3 regions of the Neptunomonas sp. XY-337 genome follow, and region 2 is predicted to be linked to each of the others. Evidence: predicted binding sites of a transcription regulator. Region 2 holds the regulator's gene; each other region holds the start of a gene.
The links. Region 2 encodes sigma-54, which starts transcription at its own class of promoters, with help from an activator protein. Its sites were predicted from a motif close to TGGCACNNNNNTTGCTNT; they were not measured.

Region 1: peaA (quinohemoprotein amine dehydrogenase subunit alpha) is a predicted target of sigma-54. The motif match lies at 1,517-1,534, and genes of this name have one in related genera.
Region 3: flgB (flagellar basal body rod protein FlgB) is a predicted target of sigma-54. The motif match lies at 1,400-1,417, and genes of this name have one in related genera.

Annotation. Positions count from the first base shown of each region.
Region 1 covers NZ_SPLL01000002.1:379,700-382,983, reverse strand. The annotation lists gene peaA (quinohemoprotein amine dehydrogenase subunit alpha) at 1-1,445, opposite strand, end outside; gene E4L36_RS05400 (aldehyde dehydrogenase family protein) at 1,789-3,284, shown strand, end outside.
Region 2 covers NZ_SPLL01000002.1:174,871-178,154, forward strand. The annotation lists gene rapZ (RNase adapter RapZ) at 1-497, opposite strand, end outside; gene ptsN (PTS IIA-like nitrogen regulatory protein PtsN) at 511-966, opposite strand; gene hpf (ribosome hibernation promoting factor) at 985-1,275, opposite strand; gene E4L36_RS04450 (RNA polymerase factor sigma-54) at 1,322-2,833, opposite strand; gene lptB (LPS export ABC transporter ATP-binding protein) at 2,872-3,284, opposite strand, start outside.
Region 3 covers NZ_SPLL01000003.1:331,125-334,408, forward strand. The annotation lists gene E4L36_RS08665 (flagellar hook capping FlgD N-terminal domain-containing protein) at 1-508, opposite strand, end outside; gene flgC (flagellar basal body rod protein FlgC) at 530-964, opposite strand; gene flgB (flagellar basal body rod protein FlgB) at 967-1,371, opposite strand; gene E4L36_RS08680 (protein-glutamate O-methyltransferase CheR) at 1,546-2,394, opposite strand; gene E4L36_RS08685 (chemotaxis protein CheV) at 2,408-3,284, opposite strand, start outside.

The DNA of each region.
Region 1 (3,284 bases), 200 kb from region 2:
CCTGTGGTAAATTTACCCGTACGTGCATCCATCACACCGGCAAACTCAGTGTCACGATCAGCTTTAGCGCGCTCATCAAAAGGTTCCACGTGCCAACTGGCTGGGACAAAACCAATACGCCAATCATCCTCAGTGCCTGCTTTACCATCAGGGCCGTTCGCCCATGCTTCAGCTTGGAACTGAGCGTTGTATTTTGGTGTAGAGCCGCCGTTACCGCCGACACGCCCAACAGCAAACTCCGGTACCACTTTCACTTGATCGATCGAGGAGAAAACATTGACTGAAGCACCGTTAGCAGAACCTGCTGAAACCTGACGTGCACCTTCGCTGGCACCGGCATCCGCCATCACCTCAACAACAACCTTGTTGTCATCGCGATATAGCTCTTTCACCACTTGCAGACCATCACCTAGCGACACCTGCTCACCTAACCCCGTACCCACCAGTGTTAACTGGGCACGGCTACCGGCACGAATGTACTCTGGTTGCACATCAAGCAACATAGGAGCACTGCCTTCGCGTACTGCGATGATGTCAGCACCCACTTCATCATGAACAGCTTCGAACATGCGTCCGGTTAGCTGCTGACCCGATTTGGAAGCGGCAAATACTTGACGCACTTTCACGCCATCGATTGTTAAGTCTGCCCGCCATTCATAACCGGTATACACGATCGCTCGGCCACTGCCTTTGATCGGGCTGCCATCGGCGTATTGGCCATCAACACTGACCTCATAGCGATCTCCTTGCTTAGCAACCACGGTCATGGTGCCGTGCAGATCACCCTTACCTGGCAGTTGGCCCGAGAAACTCCAACGCCCAGCAAGATCAGCCTTGGGCGCAGCTTTCCAACTCTCCCACGCGCTGGACTGCAGCGGATAGCTGCTGGTGAGTTCCGGCACCATCTTTTCAAGTGCAATATCAAACCAGTCGCGATCACGCGCCATCGCCTGATACTCAAGAGAAGGCCACTGACCTAAGTGAAAGTGCACCAACTTTTCCCACTCTTGCGCGGGGCGGCGCTGTAATGCGACACGCGCTCCAGAGTGGCAACGGGCACACATCTGTTCAAAGTCAGCTGACTCAAAGGATTCCATGGTGTTTAGGCGTCGCTCCATGGCATAGCGCGAGCCTGCGGTCTCTTCAGGTGCTAAACCTTGGCGATCAGCAAAGTATTTGACGAGCGTACGGCGCTCTTCATCAGTGATCTTAAGGCCGTGCATCAGTTGCATACGAGCAATCGTCATCAACCACCCTTCAGGGGTTTTCCGTTGGTGACTCATGCGGCTAAATTGGGGGGCGGACGCGTTCTCTTCGCTGTGGCAAAGCAAACAGTTATCACGAATGATCTGTTCTGCATCCGCCGCATAGCTTGAGGTAGTGGGTAACAGCATACCTGCAACCATCACACCACCCGCCAACCGGGGTAGGTTCCGATTCTTCATCAAGGCCAGACTCCTCTTATGTTTATTATTCAGTCGTCGCTGGCGCGACTTATTCCAACCTGTTCAGATAGAAAGCATGTCGTATGCCAAGAAATCAAAATTCATACTTTTCAATAAGTTAATTATCCTTACGCACTGCCCTCTAGTTCTTTTGACCCTGTTGCACTGTCTCACTTTGATACAACGACCGTCTCATCATGAGACACCTGAGACACCTTGACACAGCCCTCTAAAAACAAAAAATATATATAAAAAACAACAAGTTAATAAAATCATCCAAAATGGCATAGCTCTTGCGACGACAGCACTGTTCCTACACAAAAATAATTAAAAGGTTGAAAAGATGAGCGATATTCCAAACACCCCATCCCAAGCTGCACTCGATTTTATTCAGCGCCAACATAAGCTGTTAATTGGCGATCAGTGGCTTGAAGCCTCTAGTGGGCGCACCCACCCGGTGCTTAACCCATCTGATGGCGAGCAGATCACCACGATTCAAGCGGGTGACGTTAACGACATCAATAAAGCGGTTGCAGCCGCACGCCAAGCATTCGATGACTCTGAGTGGAGTCGCATCCGCCCTGTCGCACGCCAAAAGTTGCTGCTCGACTTCGCGGATCTAATTGAAAAAAACGCACCGCTGCTCGCAGAGATCGAAGCCATTGATAACGGTAAAAGTGCGGTGATCGCCGAGCATGTGGATATTCGTCTGGCCGTCGACTTTTTGCGCTACATGGCAGGCTTTGCAACGAAAATTGAAGGCCGTACCGTCGATGTCTCACTACCGTTTATGCCGGATAACCAGTTTCATGGGTACACCCGCCGCGAAGCGGTTGGTGTGGTTGGCGCGATTGTCGCTTGGAATTTCCCATTGCTACTCGCGTGTTGGAAGCTAGGGCCTGCACTCGCAACGGGGTGTACCGTAGTACTGAAACCCGCTGAAGATACACCGTTAACCGCGCTGAAGCTGGCGGAGCTTGCCCTAGAAGCAGGCTACCCGCCGGGTGTGTTCAACGTGGTTACCGGTCTAGGCCACGAAGCAGGTGCTGCCCTAAGCCAACACCCGGATGTTGATAAACTCACCTTCACCGGTTCCACCGAGATCGGTAAACTGATCGGCCATGCAGCGGTCGACAATATGACCCGCATCACCCTTGAGCTTGGCGGTAAATCTCCCTCTATCATCCTAGAAGATGCCGATCTTGCCACCGCCGCCGCAGGCGCTGCCAACGCAATCTTCTTTAACCAAGGCCAAGTATGCTGCGCAGGCTCACGCCTGTATGTGCACAGAAAGCACTTTGATCGCGTCGTGGCTGATATCTCGGATATTGCCGCCAACATGACGTTGGGTGGTGGTCTTGATGCAACCGCTCAGATGGGGCCATTGGTCTCTGCCAAGCAACAAGCGCGTGTATGTAACTATATCGACCAAGGCCGCGATGCCGGTGCCACAATTACCACCGGTGGTGGCGCGGTTGATCGCCCTGGCTTCTTCGTGCAACCCACGGTTATGGTGGATGTAAACCAGCAATCAAGTGTGGTGCGTGAAGAGATCTTCGGACCCGTTTTGGTCGCCATGCCATTCGATGATGTGGATGAAGCGGTGCGTATTGCCAACGACAGTCAGTATGGTTTGGGTGCCAGCATCTGGTCGAACAATCTATCCGAGGTGCATCGGATGATTCCACGTATCAAGTCCGGTTCGGTTTGGGTCAACTGTCACACAGCACTTGATCCTGCTCTGCCATTCGGTGGCTATAAACAGTCAGGCTTTGGCCGTGAGATGGGCGCAGAAGCCATTGAGTACTACACAGAAGTGAAAACGGTGCTGATGAGTAT
Region 2 (3,284 bases):
GAGAGCGCCTGATCTTTACGTTGCGCAACGCGCAGCTTAACAGTGTCTCTGAGTTCGTATAGCGATAGACGCGTTGTATCAACACGTATATCTGCCAAATCGGCTATTGGGGAGAGCAGGTTGTGCTCAAAATTGATTGCATCTGATAAGTTATCAACACGGTCAGCCAGCGGATGGCGGCGGCGCGTTGAGCTGTATCGACGTAGGAGTGTTTCGTGAGAGGCGTCAAGGTAGACCATCTCAACACTGATCTCGTTATTACGCTTAACTTGATGCCAGATATCGGGCAGTTTTTCTAGGTTGCTGGACAGGTTACGGGCGTCGATACAGACGGCAACCCGCTTGAGTTGAGCATCATCATCAGTGATGTGAGAGATCAGTTCCGGGAGTAACTTGGCTGGAAGGTTGTCAATGCAATAAAAACCAACATCTTCTAGTGCCTGTAATGCGGTACTTTTTCCTGAGCCTGAGCGGCCACTGATGATTACCAGTTTCATGGTCTTTGCTCAATTAGTTGAAGGTGGACTCCAAAATCTGCATCAATTCCGAATCGCTTGCGGCGCTGCGCATTTTGTTACGATTATCCTCTTTGCTGAACGCTTCGGCGAGTGCGCCAAGGGTGGCAAGGTGCTGATCACACGCATCCTCGGGAACCAACAAAAAAAACATCAGGTCCACTGGGCGGTTGTCAATCGCATCAAAGTCCACCGGAGTTGCTAAGCGGACGAACACACCGACGGCTTCTTGCAGACCGGGGAAACGGCAGTGGGGTATCGCTACCCCATCGCCGATGCCGGTACTGCCTAACCTTTCCCTGTTAATTAATCCTGAAAATACTGCTTCTTCAGCTAGGTCGCTGTGCGATTGGGCGAGATGCTCGCTGATAATCTCAAGCGTCCTTTTTTTGCTGCCACCCTCTAAGTTGTTAAAGACTCGATCAGATGACAGCAGGGATAAAATTGACATGTTAGGCAGATCTATTCGTTATTTGTGACTTTTCATTTTTTCTTTGTGCTTAATGATTTGACGGTCAAGTTTGTCCGTTAAACCATCCAGCGCAGCATACATATCTTCGTGCTCATTCGCAGCAAAAATTTCACCGCCAGCAACGTGCATATTCGCTTCGGCCTTTTGGCTCTGCTTATCGACACTCAGGGTCACCTGTACGTTGGTGATGTTATCAAAATGGCGCTCCAATTTTTCAAACTTTGTATGAACATACTCAGACAGTGCTTCAGTAAGTTCTACGTGATGACCTGTAATGTTAATTTGCATAGCTATCTCCTTTACACAACAGCAGATGTGCTGTTAACAGAACTCATTAAACCAAACGCTTTCGCTCATTAGAAGGCGCGATTCCCATCGCTTCTCTATATTTTGCGATCGTTCGGCGCGCTACTTGAATACCTTCTTCATCCAGAAGTTTGGCAATCTTGTTGTCGCTTAGAGGTTTGGCTGGGTTTTCAGCTGCAATTAGCTTTTTGATGACAGCACGAATGGCTGTAGAGGAGGCTGCACCTCCGTCACTGGTATTCACGTGGCTTGAGAAGAAGTATTTCAACTCAAAAATGCCCCGTGGAGTATGCATATACTTTTGGGTTGTTACTCGGGAGATGGTTGACTCGTGCATCTCGACCGCTTCGGCAATATCGTGCAACACCATAGGCTTCATTGCCTCTTCGCCGTGCTCGAAAAAGTCCAGCTGCCGCTCAACAATCTGCTGCGAGACTTTTAGCATGGTTTCATTGCGGCTTTGCAGGCTTTTAATAAACCAACGTGCTTCCTGAAGATGATTCTTGAGATACGTGTTATCGGCGCTGCTATCGGCGCGCTTGATAAGGCTTGCGTACTCGGTGTTGATTTTCAGTGTCGGCGAGGCATCGTTATTGAGCCGTACCGTCCACTCACCTTTTACTTTTTCCACAAAGACGTCGGGTATCACGTATTCAGCGGCAGTATTGGAGATATAAGCCCCCGGCTGAGGGTTGAGTGACTGAATAAGCGTGACTACGGCTTGTAATTGTGGCTCTTTCAAGCGCAAACGACGCATTAACTGGCGATAATCATGCGTCCCCAGTAGGTGTATATACTGGCGGCATAGCGTTAGTGCTTGAGCCAAAAGAGGCGGCTTTTCTGGTAATTGCTCCAATTGAATGGCAAGGCACTCGCCCAAATCCCTTGCTGCAACACCGGGAGGATCAAACTGTTGAATGCGTTTGAGTACTGCCTCAACTTCATCGAGTTCACTTTCCGCAAATTGCTCGGGTTGCGCTTTTTGTAGATGCTCTAAAATATCTTCGGTGGAGACGCGCAGATAACCAGCGCTATCGATACCATCAATGATGACTTCGGCAATCGCGACATCCGTTTGGCTCATTGGTGTCAGGTTGAGTTGCCATTCCAAATGATCTTGTAACGTCTCTTCGGAGGTGTCGTTAGACTCCATGAAATCATCGTCACGACTAGCCGCGCTGCTGGAACCGCTGCTTATTTGATAAGTGTCGTCCCACGATGAATCGGTGGCCAGCTCCTCAGGAATATCGTTGCTCCACTCCTCCTCAAAGGCAGGTTCAGCGTCTTCACTCTTGGCGCTAGCTTCTGCTGTTGCTTGAGTGGTCGCATCTTCACTGGGGGTGGTGAGCTCTTTAGATTCTGTTTCTGCCGCTGAGGCGTCGCTTTCTTCGCCTGTTTCTAGCATCGGATTACTCTCCAATGCTTCTTGGATTTCGTGCTGTAGGTCCAGGGTTGATAGTTGTAGCAGTTTGATCGCTTGCTGCAACTGGGGGGTCATCGTGAGATGTTGCCCCATTTTAAGCTGTAAAGATTGCTTCATAATTTTGTAGAACTACTCCGAAACAGCAAGATCGTCACTTAGAGTCTAAAGGTATCCCCAAGGTAAGCAGCTTTTACCTGTTCGTTGGCGAGAATGTCTTGCGGTGAACCGTGAGCAAGAATCACTCCTTCACTAACAATATAGGCCTTTTCGCAGATATCCAATGTTTCTCGTACATTGTGATCGGTAATGAGTACGCCGATGCCTCTGGATTGCAGGTGTTTAATTGTCTGCTTGATATCGTTCACAGAGATAGGGTCGACGCCAGCGAAGGGCTCGTCTAGCAATATAAAACTTGGCTCTGAGGCGAGCGCTCTGGCTATTTCGACACGTCGACGTTCGCCACCAGATAGTGCCATCCCTAGGCTATCGCGCAGATGACTTATATGGAACTCTTCTAAAAGGCTCTCGAGCTTTTCACGCCGTTGCGCAGCTGACAGTTCAGGACGCA
Region 3 (3,284 bases), on a different contig from region 2:
CTTTGGGTAGATCTTCGCTCGCCTTCCAAACGAACTCATGATCCCCCGCTCGACGAGAGCCCATTGACCAGCTATCGACCACATTGCCACTCAGATCCGTGATACTAACGCGCATATCATCTACCGTTTTCTCGATTGAGCCGACTCCGCGAATCTCATCGCTCTCGCCGATAGACGCCACTTGCGTGTTGATATACGCCTTTTGCCCCACCATCGATGAAGCCTGCAGCGCTGCTTGGCTTGTCATCAATTGAGCGCTCATACTCTCGACGCTTTGCGTTAGCTTGTTGATACTTTCAACCTGACTCATGCTCGAAATCTGCTGCATGAAATCATTGGTATCTGCCGGGCTCGTCGGATCCTGATTTTGAAGCTGAGCGATCATCAGCTTCATAAACATATCGCTATCGCTCTCCGACTGCGTTTTTTGCGTACTCGCATTTTGGTTAGCTTGGTTTATCTGCTCATAAACCGACGGCGAGCCGCTAACGTTGTTAACATCAGCCATAGGACTACCTCAACACCCTAATTACTGACCCAGCGTAAGGGCACGCTGGACCATCTGTTTAGCGGAGTTCATTACCTCAGCATTGATCTGGAACGAACGAGATGCAGTGATCATATCCGCCATCTCTTCAACCACATTGACGTTTGGGTAATGCACATAGCCACCCTCGTCAGCCAATGGGTGGTTCGGGTTGTACTCTTTACGTAACGGCGCATCACTCTCAACGATGCCTGCCACCTGCACGCCCTGACCGGGCAGCAAGCCTGCGTCGACATCCGTCATCTGTTCTAGTGTGGGTGCTTTCAGCTCAAACACCGGTTTGCGCGCGCGATATGTCTCATCAACGCTGGAGCTGACACTTTCAGCGTTAGCTAAGTTACTTGCGGTCGTGTTCAAACGTACAGTTTGCGCACTCATCGCTGAACCGGCTATTTGAAAGACATTCGTTAAAGACATGTTTACTCACCCTTCAAGGCTTTTGATAAGCCTTTAAATTTGCGGTTCAAAAAATCAAAAGACGCTTGATAGTCCAGTGCGTTCTCGGTGTATCGCGCCATCTCTTCCTGCACTTCCACAGTATTGTCGTCTACCGATGGCTGCATAGGAGTGCGGTACATTAAGTCAGCCGCAAAATCTGGGTTGATAACGTCTGCATAGTGCGAATCGTGAGTCATGGACATTTTTAGCGGTGTTTGAGTAAGCGGCTGAGTGCCTGCAAGGATCTCTTTAAAATCCATATCACGCGCTTTGTAGTTTGGTGTATCAGCATTCGCGATATTATTAGCAAGCACTTCTGCACGCTTCTCACGCACAGCAACCGCTTGCTGATGAATCCCTAATGCTTTATCAAATGAAATTGCCATAACACACCTCTATCAATCTGCTCTACTTCAAGCAAAAGACGTGCCATAGAGAAACAAAAAGGTATGGTACCGATTTAAGGGGGCTACAGAGCGACTAAAGGCAAGGGAGTTACACTAGACAATAAAAAAGCGGCATACCATTGCCGCTTCTTTGCCGCTGTTGTCTCGGTATGGCTAGATAGCCTGATAGATTATGCCGGGTCGGCAATGAATCATTTTGTAGCAATCAGATAGACCGGGCAGCGACTCTGATGCCCCTAAAATCAAGTAGCCTCCCATATTGAGCTGGCGGCGCATCTTACGCAAGATCTCAGTTTTGACGTCAGCGGAAAAATAGATCAGTACGTTTCGGCAAAAGATGATGTCAAACTGCCCCATCGCCGAATATTGTCCAAGCAAGTTAATACTTTGAAAGCGTACTCGGGATTTGAGGGCTGGGCTGATCGTCCAAGACCCGTCGGCGTTCTCGGCAAAATGCTTCATCAAACGGTCTTTATCCAACCCCCGCCCAAGCGCCAACATTTCGTAGCGTCCAGATCGTGCTTGCTGTAACGCACTGGTGGAGATATCGGTTGCGATGATTTCCTCGCCCAATCCAAACGCGCCAAGGTTAGCTTTCTTAAACTCGTCAATCACCATACTCAGCGAGTATGGCTCTTGTCCGGTAGAACAGGCCGCAGACCAGATACGAATCTTCTTCTTTTTCTGCTCTGTGTGTAGTTCCGGCAGTAAACGATTTTTGAGAATGTCATAAGGATGAATGTCCCGAAACCAAAGCGTTTCGTTCGTTGTCATCGCATCAATGACTTTCTCTTTTAATTGGTTAGCCCCTGGACGCTGAAGCGCGCTGACAAGCGCCTTCAGATCGCTAAAGGTATTTTCGCTCATGATCTTGCTTAGGCGGCTTTGCACTAAGTATTGCTTGTGCTCAGCCAGAACAATTCCGCAGCTACGCTCTAAAAACTCACTAAAGACACGGAATTCTTCAGGGGTAATGCGAAACTGTTTTAAGCCATCCGTCATAGAGTCTCCCAAGTTATCGACCTTCGACTTTTTTGATACGCTCGATGACAACTCCCGCTAGGTCATCAGGGTTGAACTTGGCTAAGAACCCGTCCGCACCGACTTTTTTAACCATAGATACGTTGAAGCCACCACTCAACGAAGAGTGCAGCACAATATGCATACGCTCCATACGAGGGTCTTCACGAATCATCGCAGCTAAGGTGTAACCGTCCATTTCTGGCATCTCGATATCGGAGATCACCATCAAGAACAGCTCGGTGACATCGTTACCTTTTTCCGCAAGCTGTACTAACAGATCCCAAGCAATTCGACCGTTATTACACGTTGTTACCTTACAACCAAGGTCTTCCAAACTGCGCTGCATCTGGTTGCGCGCCACACTAGAGTCATCAACACAAAGTACGTGATGCTCTCGTGCTTTGCTACGCACTTCAGACGTCGCTACATCATCGCTTACTTTGGTTGCCATTGGGTAAAGGTCGGCCAAAATTTGCTCTACATCGAGAATTTCAATCAACTTACCTTCGTGCTCAAAAACGGCAGTCAGGTAGTTTTCAACACCGATCTCAGCAGGCGGCGCCATAATCTGATCCCAGTGGGTATTAAGAATTCGATCGACTTTGCGCACCAAGAACGCAAGCGTTCGCTTGTTGTACTCGGCAACGATAAGAAAACAGACTTGTTGCTGCTCTTTTGGTATCGCGTTTCGGCCAATAGCTTCAGAGAGGTCCAGCACGGGGATTGTCTCGCCCCGAATGTGGGCCATTCCTTTAATGGCAGTTGTTTGGCGCGGCACTTCTGTCAACTCGGGACATTGCAGCACCTCGCGGACTTTAAATACATTGATGCCGTAGGTTTGATCTGTTTCAAGATTAAACAACAACAGC